2 regions of the Brevundimonas sp. 'scallop' genome follow, and region 1 is predicted to be linked to the other one. Evidence: predicted binding sites of a transcription regulator. Region 1 holds the regulator's gene; the other holds the start of a gene.
The links. Region 1 encodes HrcA, which represses chaperone genes, less so after heat shock. Its sites were predicted from a motif close to GTTAGCANTCNNNNNNNNNGANTGCTAAC; they were not measured.

Region 1 (11,459 bases):
TCAGATCTCATCGGGCCAACCCTGGCCGGTCGACATCGCCGACGATCTCAAGGCGCCCGTGCTCGGCCTGTACGGCGGCAAGGATCAGGGCATCCCATTGGCCAGCGTCGAACGGATGCGCGAGGCCCTGGCGCGCGCCGGCCAGACCGGCAGCCAGATCATCGTCTATCCCGACGCCCAGCACGGCTTCCACGCCGACTACCGCGCAAGCTACTCGGAAGCAGACGCCAAGGACGGCTGGTCCAAATTGCTGGCGACGTTCGATAAAGCGTTAAAGAATTAGGGCGTTACTGGTGCCAAGGCTGCGGGGAGCAGCCCGAGTATGGGAGGGTAGGGCGTGAACGGATTGCGGCTTCGCGGGGCGATCGTCCTGGGTATCGGCCTGCTGTTTCTGCCTCTCGCAGCGTGCGGAGGCGGTGGTGGAGGCGGTGGCGGCGGCGGCACGATCACGCCCCCCGTTCCTCCGCCCCCGCCACCCCCGCCGCCTCCCCCACCTCCGCCCCCACCACCGCCTCCGCCGCCGCCCCCTCCTTCGGTCACGTCGAGCGAGTATCTGCGGAACTACGGCCTGGCCAATATGAAGGTCCAATCCGCTTGGCAGGCCGGGGCGACTGGAGCCGGCGTCACCGTCGCCGTCGTCGACTCCGGCATTGCAAATACCTTGCCAGAGTTGGAGGGGCGTATCTCCAGCGCCTCGACGGACATCGTCCTGGGGCGCAATACGCCCTATGTGGCGTCAAGCAGCCACGGCACGCGCGTGTCGGGCGTGATCGCCTCGAACTTCAACGGGTTCGGCACGATCGGGGTGGCGTACAATTCGACCATCCTGTCGATCCGCACCGATATCTCTGACTGTACGGACAAGAATACCGAGGTCTGTTTCAGCAGTTCGGATCTGGTGCGCGCGCTGGACTACGCCGTCGCCAATGGCGTCAAGATCATCAACATGTCGCTGGGCGGCGATGGGCGGCTGGGCTCGGCGTTCGAGTCGGCGCTGTTGCGCGCGGTCAACTCGGGCGCCGTGATCGTGGCCTCATCGGGCAATGACGGAAACGCCAATCCGGGCTGGCCCGCGCGTTACGCCATCGACCCCCGGTTTGCTGGCAGCGTCATCGCGGTCGGATCGCACGGTGCGACCGATGCGATGTCCAGCTTCTCGAACCGGGCAGGGGATACGGCGGCCGGCTATATTTCTGCGCCGGGCGAGGATGTGATCACTGGGTGCGAGGGCACGTCGTGTTGGCGCGTCAACGGCACATCCTTCTCGGCGCCGCATGTGTCCGGCGCGCTCGCTTTGCTGATGCAGGCCTTCCCCAATCTGTCGGCGCGTGCCGCTCTGGATATCTTGCTGACGACCGCACGCGACGCCGGCGATCCCGGCACGGACATCGTTTATGGGCGCGGCCTGCTGGACATGGCCGGCGCGTTCAGACCGGTCGGAACGACCTCGACGCCGATGGCGGACGGAAGCTCCATCGTCAGCATGAGCGAACCGGGCAGCTTCGTCGGCGCGGCGTTCGGAGACGCTTTCGGTCGCCAAACGGCGCTGAACACGGTGCTTTACGACGCCTACGATCGGATGTTCGCCGTCCAACTGGGCGGCGCCTATCCGACTGCGCCGAGCCGATCCTATCAGGCGGCGCCGTTCGAGCAGAATACCACGGCGACAACCAGCCTGGCTCTGCCGGGCGGCGGTCAATTGAACTTGATCGCGGCCCAACCCAGCGCTCGACCCGACCCGATCACGCCTCGTCACGATCTGTATGATGCGCCCTGGATGGGGGACGAGCCGCGTCAGGAGGCGATGCTTGACGTCTCCACAGGCCGTATGAATTTTTCGGTCTGGCAAGGAAAGGGCGGGGCGACATCGCCGTTCAACGGCGCGGCGGGCGACGGTTTCGCCGCCTTGGCCCAGGCCGACCACGCAGTGCGGGGCGCCCTGCGGTTCGGCGCGGTGACGGTCTCGGGCGAAAGCGGAGGCGGCGATCGCCGGATGCCGCTGCGTCGTGTCGAGCAGGACGCCTCGACCTATAGTCGCGCGGCGATCGGATGGCGCGGAGCGGAGGGCGGTCTGTCGTTCAGCGTCGGCGCCCTGGATGAACGTCTCGGACCCTTGGGCGCCTTCCTGCCGGGTGGGTCCGACTTCGCCCTGCCGTCACGGACCAGCTTCTATTCGTTGGGTGGCGACTGGACCCTGCGGCCGGGCCTGAGCCTGATCGGCGAGGCGGGGATGGGGTCTACGCGGATTGAGGGTCGGTTCCTGTCGATGGATCAGGCGGCGATCAGTTCGAATTGGCGGCTGGGGCTCTTGACGGGCTGTTCGATGATCTGTGACCGGATCAGCTTGACCCTGGCTCAGCCGCTCAGGATCGAGCGCGGAACCTTCTCGGCCATGCTGGCGGATGTTCCTGTCGAATATTTCGATCCGCTGACCTATTCGCGCCGCAGCTTCTCGGCGACGCCCAGCGGCCGCCAGATCGACTTTATCCTCGGTGGCGAACGTCGGCTGTGGGATGGGTCCAGCATGACGCTGCAAGCGGTCGCCAGCCGCGCGCCGCGCCATGTCGCAGACGCGCCGCCGGAGTTCGCCTTGATCGGAGCCTGGCGGCGTCAGTTCTGACCGACGCCGCCTGAAGGCCGCGGATCAGGCCTTGCCGTCGAAGGCCTGACCGTCGGCGACGGGGGCGGCGCCATAGGGGTTGGGAGTTTGGGTGCCGGATCCCTTGGCGGCGACGACCACCATGGCGGGGCGCACGGTGCGGCCGAACAGTTCAAAACCGGACTGCATGGTCTGGATCACCGATCCGCCGGGCACGGTCTCGGACGGCTGTTCCATCATCGCCTGGTGGAGATGCGGATTGAAGGCCTCGCCGGCCTGGGGCGCGACGCGCTTCAGGCCGTTGGCGTCGAAGGCTTGCAGCAGGGCCTTCTGCGTCAGTTCCAACCCGGTCACCAGACCGGCGGTCGCGCCCTCGGCGTCCTTGGGCGCAGCCATCAGGGCGCGTTCCAGATTGTCGGCGACGCCCAGCAGGTCCTTGGCGAAGCGCTGGATGGCGAAGGCGCGGGCGTCATTCTGCTGCGTTTCCGAACGGCGCTTCAGATTCTCCATCTCGGCGGCGACGCGCAGGGCGCGGTCCTTCCATTCGTCACGCTCGGCGATCACGGCGTCCAGCGGCGCCAGATCGTCTGACGGATGAGCGTCCAGGCCGTGTTCGGCGTTGGTTTCGGCCATGTCGGCGTCCACGGCGTTTAGTTCGTCGTTAAGGGGCTTGTCGCTCACTTGTCGTTCCCGTCCAGCATCCGGCCCAGCACCCGGGCGGTATAGTCCACCAACGGAATGACACGGGCGTAGTTCAGTCGTGCGGGGCCTATGACGCCGATGGCGCCAAGAACCCGCTGTCGGCCGCTCATATAGGGCGCCGCGATCACGGCGGAACCCGAAAGTGAAAACAACCGTGTCTCGGCGCCGATGAAAATGCGTACGCCCTGCGCCGCATCGACGCCGTCCAGCAGGCCGATCAGCTGTTCCTTCTGCTCCAGATCATCGAAAAGGACGCGGACCCGCTCCAGATCGGCCAAGCCTTCCCGGTCCTGAAGCAGGTTGGCGCGGCCCCGCACAATCAGGGCGCGCTCGCGATCCTGGCCGCCGGACCACGCAGCGAATCCGTCCTCGACCAGGCGGGCGGCGGTCTGGTCCAGTTCACGCCGTGCGATTTCCAACTCCTGGGTCATCTCCCGCTTGGCGTCGGCGAAAGGGCGGCCGCGCAGGCGGGCGTTCAGAAAGTTGGAGGCCTCGACAAGAGTCGAAGGCGTGACGCCTGCCGACAGGGTCATGATGCGGTTTTCGACCGTGCCGTCGTCAGCGACGATGACCGCCAGGGCCTGATCGCCGCCCAGGGCGACGAACTCGACATGTTTGACGCCGGAATCACGGACCGGGCTCGATACGACGCCCGCGCCGCCGGCCAGGCCTGACAGCAGGTTCGAGGCCTCGTCCAAGGCGGACTCGAAGTTCCGGCCGCGTCCGGCGAGCCGCCCGTCGATCTCGCGACGCTCTTCCTTGGTCAGGTCGCCGACTTCCAGCAGGCCGTCGACGAACAGGCGAAGGCCTGCATGGGTCGGGATGCGCCCGGCCGAGGTGTGGGGCGCCGCCAGCAGGCCCGCGAGGGTAAGATCCTGCATGGTGTTGCGGATCGAGGCAGGCGACAGGGCGATGCCGCCCAGCGACAAAGTCCGCGACCCGACCGGCTCGCCTGTCTCCAGATAGCTTTCCACGATGCGACGGAAGATGTCGCGCGCCCGCGCATCCAGCCCCGCCAGTCCCGCGAGGGACTGGCCGGCGTCGAACGGCGGGTTTTTCGGGGCATACAGGCTCACGGTTTCAGGATAAGCACCGCCGCGACAGCTTCCAAGGTCAGACTTCCAAGGATCCCTCCCATGCGCCATTCGCAACGCACCGACGATCAACTGCGTCCCGTGACCATCGAGACCGGCGTCAACCGCTATGCCGAGGGTTCGTGCCTGATCAGCTTCGGCAACACCAAGGTGCTGGTGACCGCCTCGATCGAGGACAAGGTGCCGGGCTGGATGCGCAACACGGGCCAGGGATGGGTGACCGCTGAATACGGCATGCTGCCCCGCGCCACCCACACGCGCGGGCGTCGTGAAGCCGCCGCCGGCAAACAGTCGGGCCGCACGCAAGAGATCCAGCGATTGATCGGCCGCTCCCTGCGCGCCGTGGTGGACCTCAAGGCGCTCGGCGAACGTCAGGTGCTGATCGATTGCGACGTCATCCAGGCCGACGGCGGCACCCGCACGGCGTCGATCACCGGCGCCTGGGTCGCCATGAGCCTGGCCCTGAACTATCTGCGCGACGAGGGCGTGCTTAAGGCCGACCCGATCACGGATCAGGTGGCGGCCGTATCGTGCGGCGTCTGCGACGGCGTGCCGGTGCTGGACCTGGATTACGAAGAGGATTCCGAGGCCGAGGCGGATTCGAACTTCGTCCTGACCGGCTCCGGCCAGATCGTCGAGGTCCAGGCCACCGGCGAGAAGCGCGGCTTCTCGCGCGCCGAGTTCGACCGGCTGTTTTCGCTAGCCGAGATCGGCTGCACCGAACTGTTCGCCCTGCAGAAAGCGGCCTTGGCGGCGGTGAAGCGATAGGGGGTTTCACCTCGGGGCGCGGACGGGCATCCTCGTCCGGTCAGTCCTGACCGGAGACAAGTCGATGCGTCGATCCCCCTGGCTTTCGATGGCCGCCTGCGTTGTGTTGATGGCCGGATGTCAGCGCGCTGATCCAGCCGATCAGCCTGGGTCCGGAGACACGGCGGCAAGCAGCAACGTCATCGACGCGGTTCCATTGGCGCCGGACGCTCCGCCGCCTGCCCCGCCCGCCAAGCCGGCGGCTGCGGAGAAGGAAGCCGCCAAACCGGCCGAGGACCCCGAGGCCAGCATTCCCGAAGGACCGGACATGCCCGCTCAGCCGGTGCCGGTCAGCGAGGTTCCTTGCCGCGACGCCATAGGCGCCGCCGCCTCGGCCCGGCTGGTCGAGCGCTGCATTCAGGTCAGCCCGGCGACCCGCCCGCCCTGCAACGCCGCCAACCCCTGCGACCTCATCCAGGGGGAGATCGACCGGTCCTGCAAACTGTGGGCACGCGACGGCGACCCGCCGGCGGCGTGCAAGCCTTAGGCTGAGCGCACCGCGCCCGCCACATCGGCCACCACCCGCTTCACCAGCGCCTCGTCGTCGCCCTCGGCCATGACGCGGATCAGTTTTTCCGTGCCCGATGGCCGCACCAGCAGGCGGCCCGAGCCGTTCAGCGCCGCCTCGGCCTCGGCGATGGCGGCCTTGACCGTGTCGGTTTCCAGCGGCTTGTCGGCGGTGAAGCGAACGTTCTCCAGCTTTTGCGGAACGGGATCGAACTGGCGGGCCAGTTCGCTCATCGGCTTGCCGGATTCGACCAGGACGGCCAGCACCTGCAGCGCCGCCATCAGGCCGTCGCCGGTCGTGGCGTGGTCGTGCAGGATGATGTGGCCCGACTGTTCGCCGCCGATGTTGAAGCCGCCTTCGCGCATCCTTTCCATGACATAGCGGTCGCCGACCTTGGTCCGCTCCAGCGTCAGGCCTTCGGACTTGAGTTTGCGCTCCAGCCCCAGGTTGGACATGACGGTGGCCACCACGCCCCCGCCGGTCAGGAGGCCGCGCCTAGCCCAGTCCAGGCCGACCAAGGCCATGATCTGATCGCCGTCCACGACCCGACCCGTCTCGTCGCAGATGATCAGTCGGTCGGCGTCGCCGTCCAGGGCGATGCCGATATCGGCGCGGTAGCGTTTGACCGCATCGGCCAGGGTCGCCGGATGGGTCGAGCCGCACTCGGCGTTGATGTTGGTGCCGTTCGGGGTCACGCCCACGGGGAAGACTTCGGCGCCCAGTTCGAACAGGGTGGTGGGCGCGACCTTGTAGCCGGCGCCGTTGGCGCAATCGACGGCGATACGCAGCCCTTGCAGCGTTAGCCGCTTGGGGAAGGCCTGTTTGGCGATCTCGATATAGCGGGCCTGGGCGTCGTCGATGCGTTTGACCCGGCCTAGCTTGTTCGACGGCGCCAGGCCTTGGTCCAGACCCTGGTCCATCATGGCCTCGATCTTCAGCTCGATCTCGTCCGAGAGTTTGTAGCCGTCCGGCCCGAACAGCTTGATGCCGTTGTCGGCATAGTTGTTGTGCGAGGCCGAGATCATCACGCCCAGATCGGCGCGCATCGACCGGGTCAGCATGGCCACGCCGGGCGTCGGGACGGGACCGAAGGTGCGCACGTCCATTCCGACCGAAGCGAAACCGGCGACCAGGGCTGGCTCGATCGTATAGCCGGACAGGCGCGTGTCCTTGCCGATCACCACAAGATGGCGGCGGTCGTCGTCGGTGCGGAACAGTTTCCCTGCGGCCAGACCCACGCGCAGCGCGACCTCGGCCGTCATCGGATAGGTGTTGGCGCGGCCGCGAATGCCGTCGGTGCCGAAATATTTTCTGTCGCCCAAGGTGCGGTCCTTTGTTTCGGGTAACGTTCCGAAACCCCTTTTTTGATGCGGTCCGCCTTAAGATTGCATAGACGGCCGATGGGGCTTGATCTGTGGCTTAGCCCCGGATCGCCGCCAGTGCAAAGCGGCGCCCTTTTCCTGATTTCTCGGAGCCTTCGCTCATGTGCGGCATCATCGGCGTCACCGGCAATGGTCCTGTCGTTCCCCGGCTGATCGACAGCCTGAAACGGCTGGAGTACCGCGGCTATGATTCCGCCGGCGTCGCCGCCGTCGTGGACGGCTCGGTCGAGCGCCGCCGCGCCAAAGGAAAGATCCGCAATCTGGAGGCCGTTCTGGTCGAGGAGCCGATGACCGCGACGGTCGGCATCGGCCATACCCGCTGGGCCACGCACGGCGCGCCCACGACCGCCAACGCCCACCCACACAAGGCCGGTCGTGTCACCCTGGTCCATAACGGCATCATCGAAAACTTCGCCGAGCTGAAAGCCGAGCTGGCCGCCGAAGGCCATGTCTTTGAAAGCCAGACCGACACCGAGGTCATCGCCCACCTGCTGGACGCCGAATTGAATACGGGTCGCGCGCCGCTGGAGGCGTTCAAGACCACTCTGGATCGCCTGACCGGCGCCTATGCGCTGGCGGTGCTGATCGACGGGACGGACGACCTGATCCTGGGCGCGCGACGCGGCAGCCCCTTGGTGGTCGGCTGGGGCGAGGACGAAATGTATCTGGGCTCGGACGCGCTGGCCGTCGGTCCGTTCACGCAGAAGATTTCCTATCTGGAAGAGGGCGATTACGTCGCCGTGACCAAGGCCGGCGCCCAGATGTTCGACGTGGCGGGCAAGCCGGTCGAACGCGCCATCGTCCAGGTCTCGGCCTCATCGGCCATGGTCGAGAAGGGCGAATATCGCCACTTCATGGAGAAGGAAATCCATGAACAGCCCGACAGCGTCCAGCACACCCTGTCGGAATATCTCGACCTGGTGACCGGCAAGGCCAAGACCAATCCCGTCGATTTCGCCGCCATCGACCGCCTCCAGATCGTCGCCTGCGGCACCGCCTTCTACGCCGGCCAGATCGGCCGTTACGCCTTCGAGAAGCTGGCGGGCCTGCCCTGCGACGTCGAGATCGCGTCGGAGTTCCGCTATCGCTCGCCGGCCGTCTCGAAATCTACCCTGGCGGTCGCCGTCAGCCAGTCGGGCGAGACGGCCGACACCCTGGCCAGCCTGACCTGGTGCAAGACGCAGGGGTTGCAGACCGCCGCTGTCGTCAATGTTCACTCATCCTCGATGGCGCGCGAAGCCGCCGTCCTGTGGCCCACCCATGCCGGACCCGAGATCGGCGTCGCCTCGACCAAGGCCTTCACCGCCCAGGTTGCCGCGCTCTTGGCTCTGGCCGTGGCGGCGGGCGTGGCGCGCGGCCGGATCGATGCGGCTCACGAGGCCGAACTGGTCAAGGCTCTGTTCGAAAGCCCGCGCCTGATCGCCGAGGCCCTGACGATGGGCGACAGCATCCGCGCCGTGACCCACGATCTGTCAAAGGCGGACGACGTCCTGTTCCTGGGGCGCGGGGCCATGTTCCCGCTGGCGATGGAAGGCGCGCTGAAGCTGAAGGAGATCAGCTATATCCACGCCGAGGGCTTTGCCGCCGGAGAGTTGAAACACGGCCCCATCGCCCTGATCGACGAAGAGACCCCGACCATCGCCCTGGCTCCGCTTGACGATGTGTTCGAAAAGACCGCGTCCAACCTGCAGGAGGTCGCCGCACGGGGCGGCCCGGTCATCATGATCGCGCCGGAAAAGGCACCCGATCCGCACGGCGCCGGCATTCGCCGCATCCACGCCCCCGACTGCCATCCGCTGATCGCGCCTCTGGTCTATGCCGTGCCGGTGCAGCTGCTGGCCTATTACACCGCCGTGCAGAAGGGCACTGACGTGGATCAGCCCCGCAACCTGGCAAAATCCGTCACGGTCGAATAGGCCTCGTCCGTCATCCGCCGCAGGGCCTCTGCATCGGTGATCTGGATCGCGCCGCGCCGCAGCCGCACGGCGCCGGCGGCGCACAGTTCGGTGCAGGCGGTCGATATGCTGGCGCGTCGCACAGCCATCAGCTGCGACAGCTCTGTTTGACGCAGAGCGAGGACGTCGCCTCCATTTCGGTCGTGGACGTCGAGCAATAGGGCGGCCAGGCGCTGGCTGACTTTTAATGTGGCGTGGCGCGAAAGCTCAGCCTGAAGGGCGATGTTGCGACGGCGAAGATCAATCAGCGCCAACTCGACCAGACTGTCGCGATCGATCTTTTGCGCCAGCTTGCGAGCGGAGACGGTCAGGTATCGTCCGGTCGTCAACCAAACGGCCGACTCTGGCCCACCCCCACCTAATACAGCGTCGAAGTTGATCACGTCGTCGCTGGACGCCAGCCCATGCGACAGAGCGCCGTCGAGCCCGATCCGCGCCAAAACGCCGGACAAAATCAGCGTGACGACGGCTTCGCCATTCTGTGTGGTTGAGGTTCGCGCACCAGCCTCGGCGAAGAACGCGTCGCCTTCGTCCAGGCCCTGAACTGCGAGGGCAGACAACAGAGCGTGCGCGAGGTTCGACTGGGACATGCCCCGTCTAGACGGCCGATCGCCGGTGTGTGCGATAACATGCGTTAAGCGATCAGACGGGCTCTGATTGCAAGCGCAGATAGGTGGGGTCGAATTCAGCGATCTCGGCCAAGCGGCGCCAGTCGAGAATATCGATCCGCCCACCCGCCCAGGCGACGACCCCCTCGCTGCGGAGCTCGGAAATCAGACGGCTGACATGGACGGTCGAGAGGCCGAGCGCGTCACCCAGCGACGTTTGCGTCAGGGGAAGATCGAATGACAGATCACCCGTCTGTCCGACGGCCTGGAGGCGAAGGTAAAGCTCGCACACCAGATGCGCCAGATGGCCCAGACCGCTCCGTCGGCCCATGGCTACCAGCCATTGTCGATGGATGGCGGCGTCGATGATGGTGTCCAGCCAAAGCAGTCGGCCCAGGTGTGGATGTCGTTCGGTGATATCGATCAAGCCGCTGTGCGGCGCCTCTGCGATCACGCAGTCGGTCAGGGCGACGACGCCGTGATCCATCTGCTTCATCAACAGGCTGTGCAGGTCGATGAAGTCGCCCGACACATTGATCTCGGTGATCTGACGCGCCCCATCTTCCAGAGTGGAATAACGGGCCGAAAAGCCTGAAATCAGAAGGGTGCTGTGAAGCGGGCGGGTGTGCTCGCGCACGATATCGCATCCGGCGGAGACGGTTTTGGGCGCATCGAGGACAGCGCGTAACGCCTCTATTTCTTCGGGATTGAGCCGGTCCCGGAGCGACAACTTATCGACCAGCGTGGTGATTTTTGAGGCGCTGCCAGCCTTGGTCATCACGCGTCCCCCGTCAATGTCCAGCCCTCGGGCGCCTGATCGGATGCGGAGGCCGTGACGCTGACGACCGTTCGACCCTCGGTGTCCGTGACGATGACGCTGAAGGCGCGGGTCGTCCAGAACGATGCGCCCCGATAGCGCAGGATTTCGCCCAGCACGGCGACGGCTTCCTCGCGCGCCGCATCAACGCTCCTCAGTTCCTCGCCCTGATCGTCGCGGATGCAATCTCCGTTCTGGGTATGGAAAAAGTAACGCGGCAATCTTCCCTCCTGGCCTCAGCCGAAAGGGAAGCGGTCACGGGCGCGATTGGTTCAGTCCGCTGTGATCTTTCAGATTTCCTGGTTGAAGGCGCCGATTTCAGGATAGGCGGCCAGGCGCGGCTTGATCTCCTTGCGGAACAGATCGCGCATATCGTCTTCGGATCGCATGCTCTCGACCACCACGACCAATTCCGGCTTATTGGACGAGGCACGGACCAAGACCCATGAGCCGTCTTCCAGATGCACGCGAACGCCGTTGACGGTGATGGCCTCGATGATCTTGCGGCCCAGGATTTCGCCACCGGCGTCGGCCAGATCGGAGTATTCCTTCACGATCCGTTCCAGCACGCCATACTTCAGCTCGTCGTCGCAGTGGGGCGACATGGTCAAGCTGGTCCAGGCGTCTGGAAGGGCCGACTTCAGTTCGCTGAGCTTTTTACCTGGATTGCGATCCAGCATGGCCAGAACGGCCCCGGCTGCGACCAGCCCGTCGTCGTAGCCGTGGCCTAGATCGCCGGCCATGAAGAAGTGGCCCGATTTTTCGAAGCCGGCCAGGGCGCCCAGTTCGGCGGTCTTGCGCTTGATGTAGGAGTGGCCCGTCTTCCAATAGACGACCTCGGCGCCGTTCGCCTTGAGCACCTCATCGGTCTTATAGAGGCCGGTCGATTTCACATCGACCACGAAGGTGCTGTCCGGATAGACCTTGGACAGGTCGCGGGCCAGCATCAGGCCGATCTTGTCGGCGAAGATCTCCTCGCCCGTGTCG
Region 2 (11,459 bases), 330 kb from region 1:
GGTTTTCTCCCCCTCTGGCGCATCGCGTCGCAACGGAGGATAGTGACGCGTTGCAACATCGCGAGAACAAGCGTGGCTGACGAAAAGACCAAGGGTGGAAAGACCGGCGACAGTGCTCAGGTCGTCATCAAGAAGTATGCGAACCGCAGGCTCTACAACACGCGGACCAGCGCCTATGTGACGCTGGAAGACCTGGCCACCATGGTGCGCGAGGGCACGGAGTTCGTCGTCTATGACGCCAAGACCAACGACGACCTGACCCGCCAGATCCTGACCCAGATCATCTTCGAGGAAGAGAGCCGGGGCGAGGCCTTGCTGCCGGTTCAGTTCCTGCGCCAGCTGATCGGCTTCTACGGCGGTCAGATGCAAGGCGTCCTGCCCTCCTATCTGGAGATGTCGTTAGCCAACTTCGGTCGCCAGCAGGAACAGTTCGCCAGCCAGATGGGACGCGCCTTCGGCACCGGCGCGGGCGCGACCCTGATGGAGGACGCCGCGCGGGCCAATATGGCGATGTTCGAGCGCGCCATGCAGATGTTCCCGGCCTTCACCTATCCCCGCGCCGAACCGACGCCCGCCGCGTCCGATGACAAGGCCGAGCCGCCGCCGCCGCCCGAGGCGCCTGACGCCCTAGACGAGATGCGTCGCCAGATGGACGAGATGCGCCGTCAGATCGAAAAGCTGGCGGGCGGCAAGAGCAAATGACCGACCGGATCCAGGCCGTCGGCGGACCGGACCGGGTGGATCGCCGCGAAGGCGAACGCCGCGAGCGCGAGCGGCGCGCCCGATCCGCCTCGCGCGCCCTGGTCCCCGTCGATCCGCCTGAGATCCTCGAACCCCAACCGGCCCCGGCAAGAGCTGCCGTCCTGCCGACGCCCGAGCCCGGCGCCGCCGCCTTCGTCGCCCAGCAGATGGGCCAGAGCGGGCAGAAACGCGGCCTGCGCGGAGGCCCGCCGGTGCTGGATGCAGCCCGCTCTGCGTACCTTGGAGCCGAATATTCGGGCGCGGCCGAGCGTCGTCCGAAAACGGGCAAGACCGCCAAGACCGACATCTGAGCTGACGCCGCTCGGGCGGCACGGGGTTTGCTGGGGAGCAAGGCAGAACGCTCTCAGCCGGACCCGCCCATGCCCGCCGTCTTCGCCCTTTTCGCCAAAGCCTTCGACGTCGCCGTCGTCGCCCTGATCTTCACGGCGTTTTCGTAAGCGCTACCGCGCTTCGCGCTGCTTGAGCGCATGTTTCTTATGGGCCTATCGCGCTTTGCGTGACTTGAGGCCGTTGTCGGGGAGAGCCGTTGGGCTCAAGCCCCGCCGAAATCGAAATCCTTGCGCGACGCGATGATGGTCACGATGAACCCGGCCAGCACGTCCAGCAGGATCATGATCACGATTAAGAAGAAGGTCGAGGTCGCAAAGCCCGGCAGCAGCAGAAACTCCACCAGCACGCCTATGAACAGGATCATCGACAGGGCGTGATTGATGATGGCGATCCGCTGGCTGGAGGTGGACTTCACCAGCTCGAAGAACAGCAGGATCAGGCCGAGAAACAGGATCAGGTCGCCGGATCCGATCGTCCATTGCGCGCCCGAGGTCATGGTGACGGAAAACAGCGGATCGCGCAGCAGCACGTCCGCCTGCACCATCCCCGCCTCGCTCGGCGCGCCGAACAGCACCACGATATTGTAGAGCACCACCGGGATCAGCAGCAGCGGAATGGCGAGCAGCATGGACGGTCCTCTTCGCAGCCGGTCCAACGGCTACGCCTGTTCACTCTGATTTAGCGCCGTTTGCGAAACGCCGCCACAAAGGTTCAAGCCCTGGAAAATCCACCTGCCCGGCTGAGCGCAGACGGCGCCGGCCGGCCGATGGCCTCGCCGATCCAGCGCGCCGTCGCGATCAGGGCGTCCAGGTCATAGCCGGTCTCGAACCCGCCCCGCACCAGCATATAGACCAGATCCTCGGTGGCGATGTTTCCCGTGGCGCCCGGCGCGAACGGGCAGCCGCCGATCCCCCCGACCGAGGCGTCCAGGACGTCAATCCCGGCCTCGACGCCGGCATAGGCGTTGGCCAGGCCGGTGTTGCGGGTGTCGTGGAAGTGCAGGCGCAGGGTCGCATCCGGCGCCGCCGCCCTGGCCGCCTCGACCTTTTTCGTCACCGCCCAGGGATCGCCCGCGCCGATGGTGTCGGCCAGACCGATCTCGCCCACGCCCATCTCGGCGATGGCGCCGACCATGTCTGCGACCTGATCGACCGACACCTCGCCGTCGAACGGACAGCCCCAGACGCAGGAGATCATGGCCGACAGCGACGGCGCGCCCTCGCTGGCCTCGGCGTTGTGGCGGCGGGCGACGATCTCGCCCAGCATGGCCAGTTGATCCTTCACCGCCAGGCCCTGGTTCTTCAGGCCGAAGCCGTCGGTGGCGGCGACCGAGACATTGACCTCGTCCACCCCGGTCGCCAGCGCCCGGTCATAGCCCTTGCCGTTCAACACAAGGCCAATGCGGCTGCGCCCCGCCTCGTGCGGCAGGGCGGCCATGACCTCCTCGGCACCCGCCATCTGCGGCACATATTTAGGATGGACGAAGGAGACGGCCTCGATCCGTTTCGCCCCCGCCTGCTCCAGACGTCGCACCAGATCGGCGCGGACGGCGGGCTCAAGCACCGCCTTTTCGTTCTGCAGGCCATCGCGCGGCCCGACTTCGACGATCTGGATGAAGCGGCCCATCACTCGGCTCCCGCTGCGGCGTTCCCGTTCCCGTTCCCGTTACCATTCCCGTTTCTGGGCGGCGGCGCATAGACGGTCAGGCTGACCGGATCGCCTGCCGAATAGTTGTAGCCGTTGACCGTCCCGACCGCGCGACCGGACACGCCCAGACGCGCCGCAGCCGCACGGAAGGCGTCGGCGTCGCGTCCTTCGACGATGGCGGGCCGCCCCTCGGCCAGGGCCTCGGCCGCGCCTTGGGCGTCGGTCAGGTCGGTGTCGCGTCCGGTCAGGAAGACGAAGCTGGGTTCATGGAAGCCGGTGATCGCCACGGGCCCCGGCGTGCGCCCCTGACGCGGGTGCAGGTCCGCCGCCTCCAGCGCCTTTTCCAGCTGAGGCGCGATGGCCAGGGGCCGCAGTTGGCGGATGGTGCCCGACAGAGCCGCGTGCGCCACGATCCCGAAGGCCAGCGAGGCGACCAGCGCTGCGACCGGCGCGCGGTTCAGCAGCAGGAAGCCCCCCATCGCCCCTGCCGCCAGCGCCATGACCACCGTCAGCGCCGCCCAGGTCTGGGCCGTCGAGGTGCCATAGACCGTCAGCCCATAGACGGTGATGCCGATGATCAGCAGAGCCGCGAACGCGCCCAGCACCGCGCCGGTGATGCGCGAGACCTTGCCGATGGGTTGGGCCAGGGCCGCGGCCGCCAACAGGGCCAGCGCTCCGAAGGTCGGCAGGGTGTAGTGCCACAGCTTGGTCGGCGCCAGTTCGAACATCAGCCAGCCTGGGACCAGCCAGCAGACCAGGAACCGGATCGCCGGCTCGGCGCGCCGGCTCCAGCCCGTCGATACGGCGGCGGGCAAGAGCAGGGTCGAAGGGAAGAACAGCAGGGGCGCCAGCAGCAGATACATGCCGGGGAAGCCCGAATGGCTTTCATGCGCGCCCGCGATCTTGGGCGCCAGGTCCCCGCCGATGGCCTCGCGCCAGAAACCGCCGTCGGTGGCGATGGTGATGGCGATGGCCCACGGTCCGACCATCAGGGCGACCAGCGGCAGGCCCCACCCCCAACCGAGGCGATACAGCCATCTGATGTTCCGATCCCAGATGGACAGGGCGATGATCGCCAGGGCCACGACCAAGAACCCGATCGGTCCCTTGATCAGGATCGACAGACCGATCCCGATCCAGAACAGCAGCTTGTGCGGCCGGATCGGTCGTTCGCCCGCCTTCGTCGCCATATAGATGCGCGCCAACGCCGCCATGGCCAGGGTCGTCGCGCCGCACAGCATGGCGTCGGTCTTGGCGATCCCCGCCTCGGTCGACAGCAGGAAGGTCGCCCCCATGATGGCCCCGCCAAAGAAGCCGACCCGCCCGCCCAGCATGGCCGAGCCGGCCCAGGCCACGGCCCAGGCCGCCAGCATGGCGCCCAGCAGGGAGGGGATGCGATAGGGCGCGATTTCGCGGTCCTCGACATCCGAGGTCAGACCCACGGCGAGCGCCTGCATCCAGTAGATGCCGACCGGCTTCTTCCAACGCGGCTCGTCCTGATAGCGGATGTCGACATAGTCGCCGCTTTCCAGCATCTGGGACGTCGCCTGGGCGAACCGGCTCTCGTCGCGATCCAGCGGCGGCAGCAGCAGCAGGCCCGGCAGGCCGGCGATCAGCGTCAGCAGGGCCGCGAGAACCGGCCCGCGCCAGCCGGCGATGCGGCCATCCAGATCGAAAGTCTTCATTCCAGACTCCTTACACGGCGACCACGCCTGCGTCAGCCGTCTCCCCTAAGCTCTCGTTATCCTCTATGGAGCGCCGATGACCGTCGAAACGCCCGAAATCTCCGTCGTCGTTCCCGTCCATGACGAGGCGGGCGCCGCCGTGCCCCTGGCGCGCGAGATCGCCGCCGCCTTCGCCGGCCGTTCGTACGAGATGATCTTCGTGGACGATGCGTCCAGGGACGCGACCCTGGCCGAGTTGAAGGCGGCCATGGCCGAACTGCCAGCGCTCCGCGTGCTGGCCCACGGCGCTAACGCGGGCCAGAGCCGGGCGGTTCGAACCGGCGTCCTGGCTGCGCGCGCGCCGGTCGTGGTGACGATGGACGGCGACGGCCAGAACCCGCCGGCCGATGCGCCCCGCCTAGTCGATGCGCTTCTGTCCGCCCCCGGCGACGTGGGCCTGGTCGGCGGCCGTCGCGCCAAACGTCAGGACACCGAGGCCAAACGCCAGGCCTCCATCTGGGCCAACCGCATCCGCCGCAAACTGTTGGGCGACGACGCCGACGACACCGGCTGTGGACTGAAGGCCTTCCGCCGCGACGTCTTCCTGCGCCTGCCCTACTTCGATCACATCCACCGCTACCTGCCGGCGCTGATGATCCGCGAGGGGTTCAAGAACCAGTATCTCGACGTGGACCACCGCCACCGCGAGGTCGGCCGCTCGAAATACACCAACTGGGGCCGACTGCGGGCGTCGGTCTCGGACCTCTTGGGCGTCATGTGGCTGAAGACGCGGTCCCGCAAGCCAGGCGCGATTTCGGAGTTCTGAGACGGCCCACACCCTCCCTGCTTGGCAGAGAGGATAGGCAAACAAAAAGGGCGGGACCTTGCGGCCCCGCCCTTCTGCATTTCAGCGTCGGTCAGCTTGGACTTAGAAGTCCATGCCGCCCATGCCGCCCATGCCGCCCATGTCGGGGGCCGAGGCGCCGCCCGACTTCTTGGGCGCGTCGGCGACGGCGGCTTCCGTCGTGATCAGGATGCCGGCCACCGAAGCGGCGTCTTGCAGGGCCGTGCGGACGACCTTGGCCGGGTCGATGACGCCCATCTGCACCAGGTCGCCGTACTCTTCGGTCTGGGCGTTGAAGCCGAACGAAGCGTCGCCGTTTTCCAGCACCTTGCCGACCACGATCGAGCCTTCGACGCCGGAGTTTTCGGCGATCTGACGGATCGGAGCCTGCAGGGCGCGACGGATGATCGCGATGCCGGCGTTCTGGTCGGCGTTGTCGCCCTTGACGTCGGCCAGGATCTTGGAGGCCTTCAGCAGAGCAATGCCGCCGCCCGGAACGATGCCTTCGTCAGCCGCGGCGCGCGTGGCGTTCAGGGCGTCGTCGACGCGGTCCTTCTTTTCCTTCACTTCGACTTCGGTCGAACCGCCGACGCGGAGAACCGCGACGCCGCCGGCCAGCTTGGCCAGACGTTCCTGCAGTTTTTCCTTGTCGTAGTCGGAGGTGGTGTCTTCGATCTGGCGCTTGATCTGGGCCACGCGGGCTTCGATCTCGTCCTTGCCGCCGACGCCTTCGACGATGGTGGTGTCGTCCTTGGTGATGGTGACCTTTTTGGCCTTGCCGAGCATGTCGATGGTGACGCTCTCAAGCTTGATGCCCAGGTCTTCCGAGATGACCTGGCCGCCCGTCAGGATGGCGATGTCTTCCAGCATGGCCTTGCGGCGATCGCCGAAGCCCGGAGCCTTGACGGCGGCGACGCGCAGGCCGCCACGCAGCTTGTTGACGACCAGGGTCGCCAGGGCTTCGCCTTCGATGTCCTCGGCGATGATCAGCAGCGGACGGCCCGACTGCACCACGGCTTCCAGGATCGGCAGCATGGCTTGCAGCGAGGTCAGCTTCTTCTCGAACAGCAGGATGAGCGGCTCTTCGAGTTGGGCCTCCATCTTGTCGGCGTTGGTGATGAAGTAAGGCGACAGGTAGCCGCGGTCGAACTGCATGCCTTCGACGACGTCAACGGTGGTGTCGGCGGTCTTGGCTTCCTCGACGGTGATGACGCCTTCGTTGCCGACCTTGGCCATCGCCTGAGCGATCAGCTCACCGATTTCCGAGTCGCCGTTGGCCGAGATGGTGCCGACCTGGGCGATTTCCGAGTTGTTCGAAACGGGCTTGGAGTTCGACTTGATCTCTTCCAGCACCAGGCCGACGGCCTTGTCGATGCCGCGCTTCAGATCCATCGGGTTCATGCCGGCGGCGACGGCCTTCAGGCCCTCTTGCACGATGGCTTGAGCCAGAACGGTTGCGGTGGTGGTGCCGTCACCCGCCTTGTCGTTCGTTTTCGAAGCGACTTCGCGGATCATCTGGGCGCCCATGTTCTCGAAGGCGTCTTCCAGCTCGATCTCTTTGGCGACCGACACGCCGTCCTTGGTCGAGCGCGGAGCGCCGAACGACTTCTGGATCACGACGTTGCGGCCCTTAGGCCCCAGCGTCACCTTGACGGCGTTGGCGAGCACGTTGACGCCGCGCAGCATCTTGTCGCGCGCGTCGGTGTTGAAGTGTACGATTTTAGCGGCCATGCGGGCAGCTCCTATCTATATGGGTTGATTGAAGAACGTCGGACGTCGGGTGCTTAGGACAGCACGCCCAGGACGTCGGATTCCTTCATGATGATCAGGTCTTCGCCGTCGATCTTCACTTCCGTGCCGGACCATTTGCCGAACAGGATGCGGTCGCCGGCCTTCAGCTCCAGAGCATTGACCTTGCCGGTGTCGTCGCGGGCGCCAGGGCCGACGGAGACGACTTCGCCTTCCTGCGGCTTTTCCTTGGCGGTGTCGGGGATGATGATCCCACCCTTGGTCTTGGATTCTTCTTCAACGCGCTTGACCAGCACGCGGTCGCCGAGCGGACGGAACGCCATCGGACTTCTCCCTGTAAAACCCCCGGATCGGGGCGTTTTTGAAACGGTGTGCGGCGCTCTCGCGATCGCCGTTTTGGCAGCCGACCAGCGAGAGTGCTAACGCGAGCGGGAGTTAGGCAGATGGGGGGTCATCGTCAAGCGGCGGCGATGGATCGCCGCGCGAATTCTCTGTGACAAATGAACCGAAAATGAATGCCGGCCTCCGGGGTCGTTCAAACTGGGAGCGATAGAAAGGCCTCAACGCTGGATGCCTTCCCGCCCCGGAAACGCAGATCGGCAAGCAAACAAGGAGACCAAAATGTCCAAGCTGCTGAAGATCACTGCGGTCGCCGCCGCCCCCGTCGTGGCCCTGAGCCTGATGGCCGCTCCGGCTTCCGCCCAATCGCGCGATCGCGACAACACCGGTCGCAACGCACTGATCGGCGCTGCGGTGGGCGGTCTGGCCGGCGCCATCTATGGCAACGGCGATGGCAGCTACATCGCGGGCGGCGCCCTGGCCGGCGCGGCGCTGGGCGCAGTGGCCTCCAACCGCGGCTCGGGCTGCGAATACTACCGCGGCGGCCAGTGCTACCGTAACCAAGGCCATTGGGAGCGCGAGCACGGCATCGATCGCAGCCGCTCGGGCTACGACTACCGCTACGACGGCCGCCGTTACGACTCGCGCTATGACCGCCGCGACTATCGCAATGATCGCGACTACCGCTACGACCGCCGCTGGTAAGCGTTTGACAGTCTAGATGACTGGAAGGGCCCGTCCGGCAAGGACGGGCCCTTTTCGCGTCAGCCCATCACGCGGCGCATCAGGGCCGCCGTGGACGGATCCAGGTCCGCCGAGGGGCCGCCCGCGTCCACGTCCTTCAGGATCGCCTTGGCCAGGACCTTGCCCAGTTCGACGCCCCATTGGTCGAAACTGTTGATGTCCCAGATCACGCCCTCGACGAAGGTCTTGTGCTCATACAGGGCCAGCAGCGCCCCCAGGGTTTCGGGCGTCAGCCGCTCCATGACAATGGCGGTCGACGGACGGTTGCCGGTGAAGGTGCGGTGGGACGCCAGGCGCGTCGCCTCTTCCTCCGACAATCCTTGCGCCAACCCTTCGGCCTTGGCGGCCTCTGTCGTCTTGCCCAGCATCAGGGCCTGGCCCTGAGCCAGGGCGTTGGACCACAAAGGCGCTTCTGGGGGCGCCTCCGGCGCGTCACCATGAGTCTTGGCTACGATCACGAACTCGGCCGGGACGGTCTGCGGCCCCTGATGGATCTGTTGGAAGAAGGCGTGCTGACCGGTGGTGCCGGGCTCGCCGAAGACGACGGGGCAGGTCTGGCGCGTCACCGGCGTGCCGTCGCGATGCACCCGCTTGCCGTTCGACTCCATCTCCAGCTGCTGCAGGAAGGACGGCAGGCGACGCAGGGCGTGGGCGTAGGGCGCCACCGTACGCGCCGGCCGGTTCAGGCCATCGACGTTGAACACCTGGGCCAGGGCCAGCAGAACCGGGGCGTTCCGCTCCAGCGGGGCCGACACGAAATGGTCGTCCATCGCGGCGGCGCCCGCCAGCATCCCTTCGAACACGTCCCAGCCCAGGGCGATGCCGCACGACAGGCTGACCGCCGACCACAGGGAATAGCGCCCGCCGACCCAGTCCCGGAAAGCGAACGTCCGGCCGCAGCCAAAGGCCGCCGCCTTGTCCGGCGCCGCCGTCACCCCGATGAAGTGTTTGGTCATCCCCTCGGCCGGCAGCGACGCAGCCAGCCAAGCCTTGGCCGCCTCTGCATTGGCCAGGGTTTCCTGGGTGGTGAAGGTCTTGGACACGACCACGACCAGGGTGGTTTCGGGATCGAGGCCGGTCAACGCCTCGGCCATGTCGCGCGGGTCGATATTGGCGACGAAGCGCAGATCGATGGCCGGATCGAGTGGGCGCAGGGCGTCCCAGACCACGCGCGGCCCCAGGTCCGACCCGCCGATGCCGACATGGACGATCGCCTCGAACTTGCGCCCCGTCGCGCCCGCCTCGGCGCCCGACCGCACGGCGTCGGCATAGGCCTTCATGTCCGCCCGCACGGCGTCCACCTCAGCCGAGACCGGCTCACCCAGGGCCTTGAAGTCGGCGCCCGACGCGGCGCGCAGGGCCGGGTGCAGCACCGCCCGCCCTTCGGTCAGATTGACGGCCTCGCCGGCGAAAAGGGCCGCGCGACGTCCCTCCACGTCGCTGGCGCGCGCCAGATTCAGACAGGCGTCGAAGGCGGCCTTGGTCCAGCTCTGTTTCGACAAGTCCAGATAGAGCCCCGCAGCCTCGACCGACATCCGCGCCAGCCGGTCAGGATCGGCGGCGAACTGATCCACGATCCGCACGGAGGCGGCCTCGGCGGCGGCTTGGTCGAAGGCGGTCCAGGCGGCGTCGCGGGTCATCGTCGTCTCCATCGGGAATGACAGGGTAAACACTCGTTTACGGCTGGGGCGTATTCAGGTTCAACGTCCCAGCGGACGCTGAAACAGGAAGTCACCTCCATGTCCTGCGGCCTTGCTCTCACGATCGCCCTGGCGATGTCCAATCCCTCGGTGGCCCTGGCCGCCGAACAGCCGGCCGCCGCGCCCGGCGCGCCGATCTCGGTGGCGGGCGAGCCGCTGTTCGCTGACATCATCTCACGCTCGGCCAGCCTGAAGGCTGTCGTCGATGGCTGGGCCGCCGCCAAGGCCGCCGACGACGCCGCCTTCTTCACCAGCCAGGCCTTCACCGGCTTCAAAGCCCAGGCGGAACAGTTGGCCGCCTTGGACATGCAGGGTCACCTGATCCTGAAGGAACGCGGCACCGACGGCGACCTGAAATGCATCCTGCGCGGCATTTCCGAGGACATGCCCAAGAAGGTTCAGGCCGTTCAGGCCGCCGCCAACCCGGCCGAGCGCGCCACAGCCCTGTCGGAACTGTCCTATCTGCTGAACGACAACGTCGAAGTCATCACCGCCCCGCCCAAGCCGGAAGTCTGACGCCTTCTAGAGAGCGGCCAGCGCCTCCAGCACGCCCTTGCCGTAGCGATCCAGCTTCGACTGACCGACGCCGGAAATGGCGCCCAGACTGTTCAGGTCGCCCGGCTCGGCGTGGGCGATCTCCAGCAGCGTCCGGTCCTGGAAGATGACATAGGGCGGGACGTGCTGTTCCGAGGCGCGGTCGCGGCGCCAGGCGCGCAAGGCCTCGAACCGGGCGCGGACGTCCGCGTCCATCGTCTCCAGCGCCGCATTGCGCCCTTCGCCCGATCGGTCACGACGGCGCGGGGCCGTATCGGCCCTCAGAGGCGCGCGACGCACCTCGATCTGGCGCTCGCCGCGATAGACGGCGCGCACCGCTTCGGGATCGCCCAGCCCGACCAGCGGCTTGCCGTCGTTAGGATCCTCGGCCAGCAGACCTTCGAACAGCAAATGATCGACGATCTCGCGCCAGCTGGTCAGCGAAATCTCGCGCCCGATGCCCCAGGTGGACAGTTGCTGCTCCCACGGCTGCAAGTCCTTGGTGCGGGCGGTCAGATGATCGACGACGCGGTTGCGCCCGAACCGGCCGCCCAAGCGCTGCACCGCCGCCAACGCCTTCTGGGCCGGGACGGTCGCGTCATAGAGCTGGGGCGGGTCGCCGCAGATGTCGCAGACGCCGCAAGGCTGGGCGTCATGCTCGCCGAAATATCGCCGCACGGCCTGGGCGCGGCAGACGGCGCCGTCCAGCATGGCGAACAGCTGACGGGTCTTCCTGACCTGGACCTGTTTGACCTCCTCGGCCATCGGGCGGCTGTCCAGCCGACGCAAGGACCAGGCGATGTCGGACGGGCCATACAGGGTGATGCCCTCGGCCGGTTCGCCGTCGCGACCGCCGCGCCCGATCTCCTGCCAATAGGCCTCCAGCGAACCGGGCGGATCGGCGTGGATGACGAAGCGGACATCGGCCTTGTCGACGCCCATGCCGAAGGCGATGGTCGCGACCATGACGGCGCCCTCCTCGGCCAGGAAGCGTTCCAGCCGGCGGTCGCGCTCCTTCGTATCCATGCCGGCGTGATAGGCGATGGCGTTGGTCCCGGCGTCGCGCAGCGCCTGGGCCACGCGGTCGCAGCCGTCGCGGCTGCCGCAATAGACCACGCCCGACTTGCCCCGCCGTTCGCGCACCAG

Region 2: the regulator HrcA is predicted to act here: its motif matches at 7,392-7,420, upstream of groES (co-chaperone GroES).

Annotation. Positions count from the first base shown of each region.
Region 1 is NZ_CP039382.1:472,294-483,752, forward strand. It holds gene E4341_RS02275 (dienelactone hydrolase family protein) at 1-283, shown strand, start outside; gene E4341_RS02280 (S8 family peptidase) at 578-2,620, shown strand; gene grpE (nucleotide exchange factor GrpE) at 2,645-3,232, opposite strand; gene hrcA (heat-inducible transcriptional repressor HrcA) at 3,277-4,371, opposite strand; gene rph (ribonuclease PH) at 4,438-5,163, shown strand; gene E4341_RS02300 (hypothetical protein) at 5,228-5,689, shown strand; gene glmM (phosphoglucosamine mutase) at 5,686-7,032, opposite strand; gene glmS (glutamine--fructose-6-phosphate transaminase (isomerizing)) at 7,194-9,008, shown strand; gene E4341_RS02315 (Crp/Fnr family transcriptional regulator) at 8,969-9,637, opposite strand; gene E4341_RS02320 (Crp/Fnr family transcriptional regulator) at 9,690-10,433, opposite strand; gene E4341_RS02325 (hypothetical protein) at 10,433-10,693, opposite strand; gene E4341_RS02330 (phosphomannomutase/phosphoglucomutase) at 10,763-11,459, opposite strand, start outside.
Region 2 is NZ_CP039382.1:143,853-155,311, forward strand. It holds gene phaR (polyhydroxyalkanoate synthesis repressor PhaR) at 73-702, shown strand; gene E4341_RS00720 (hypothetical protein) at 699-1,052, shown strand; gene E4341_RS00725 (hypothetical protein) at 1,295-1,720, opposite strand; gene E4341_RS00730 (hydroxymethylglutaryl-CoA lyase) at 1,804-2,718, opposite strand; gene E4341_RS00735 (glycosyltransferase family 39 protein) at 2,718-4,424, opposite strand; gene E4341_RS00740 (glycosyltransferase family 2 protein) at 4,501-5,229, shown strand; gene groL (chaperonin GroEL) at 5,332-6,978, opposite strand; gene groES (co-chaperone GroES) at 7,032-7,319, opposite strand; gene E4341_RS00755 (hypothetical protein) at 7,618-8,040, shown strand; gene pgi (glucose-6-phosphate isomerase) at 8,100-9,719, opposite strand; gene E4341_RS00765 (hypothetical protein) at 9,819-10,295, shown strand; gene recQ (DNA helicase RecQ) at 10,302-11,459, opposite strand, start outside.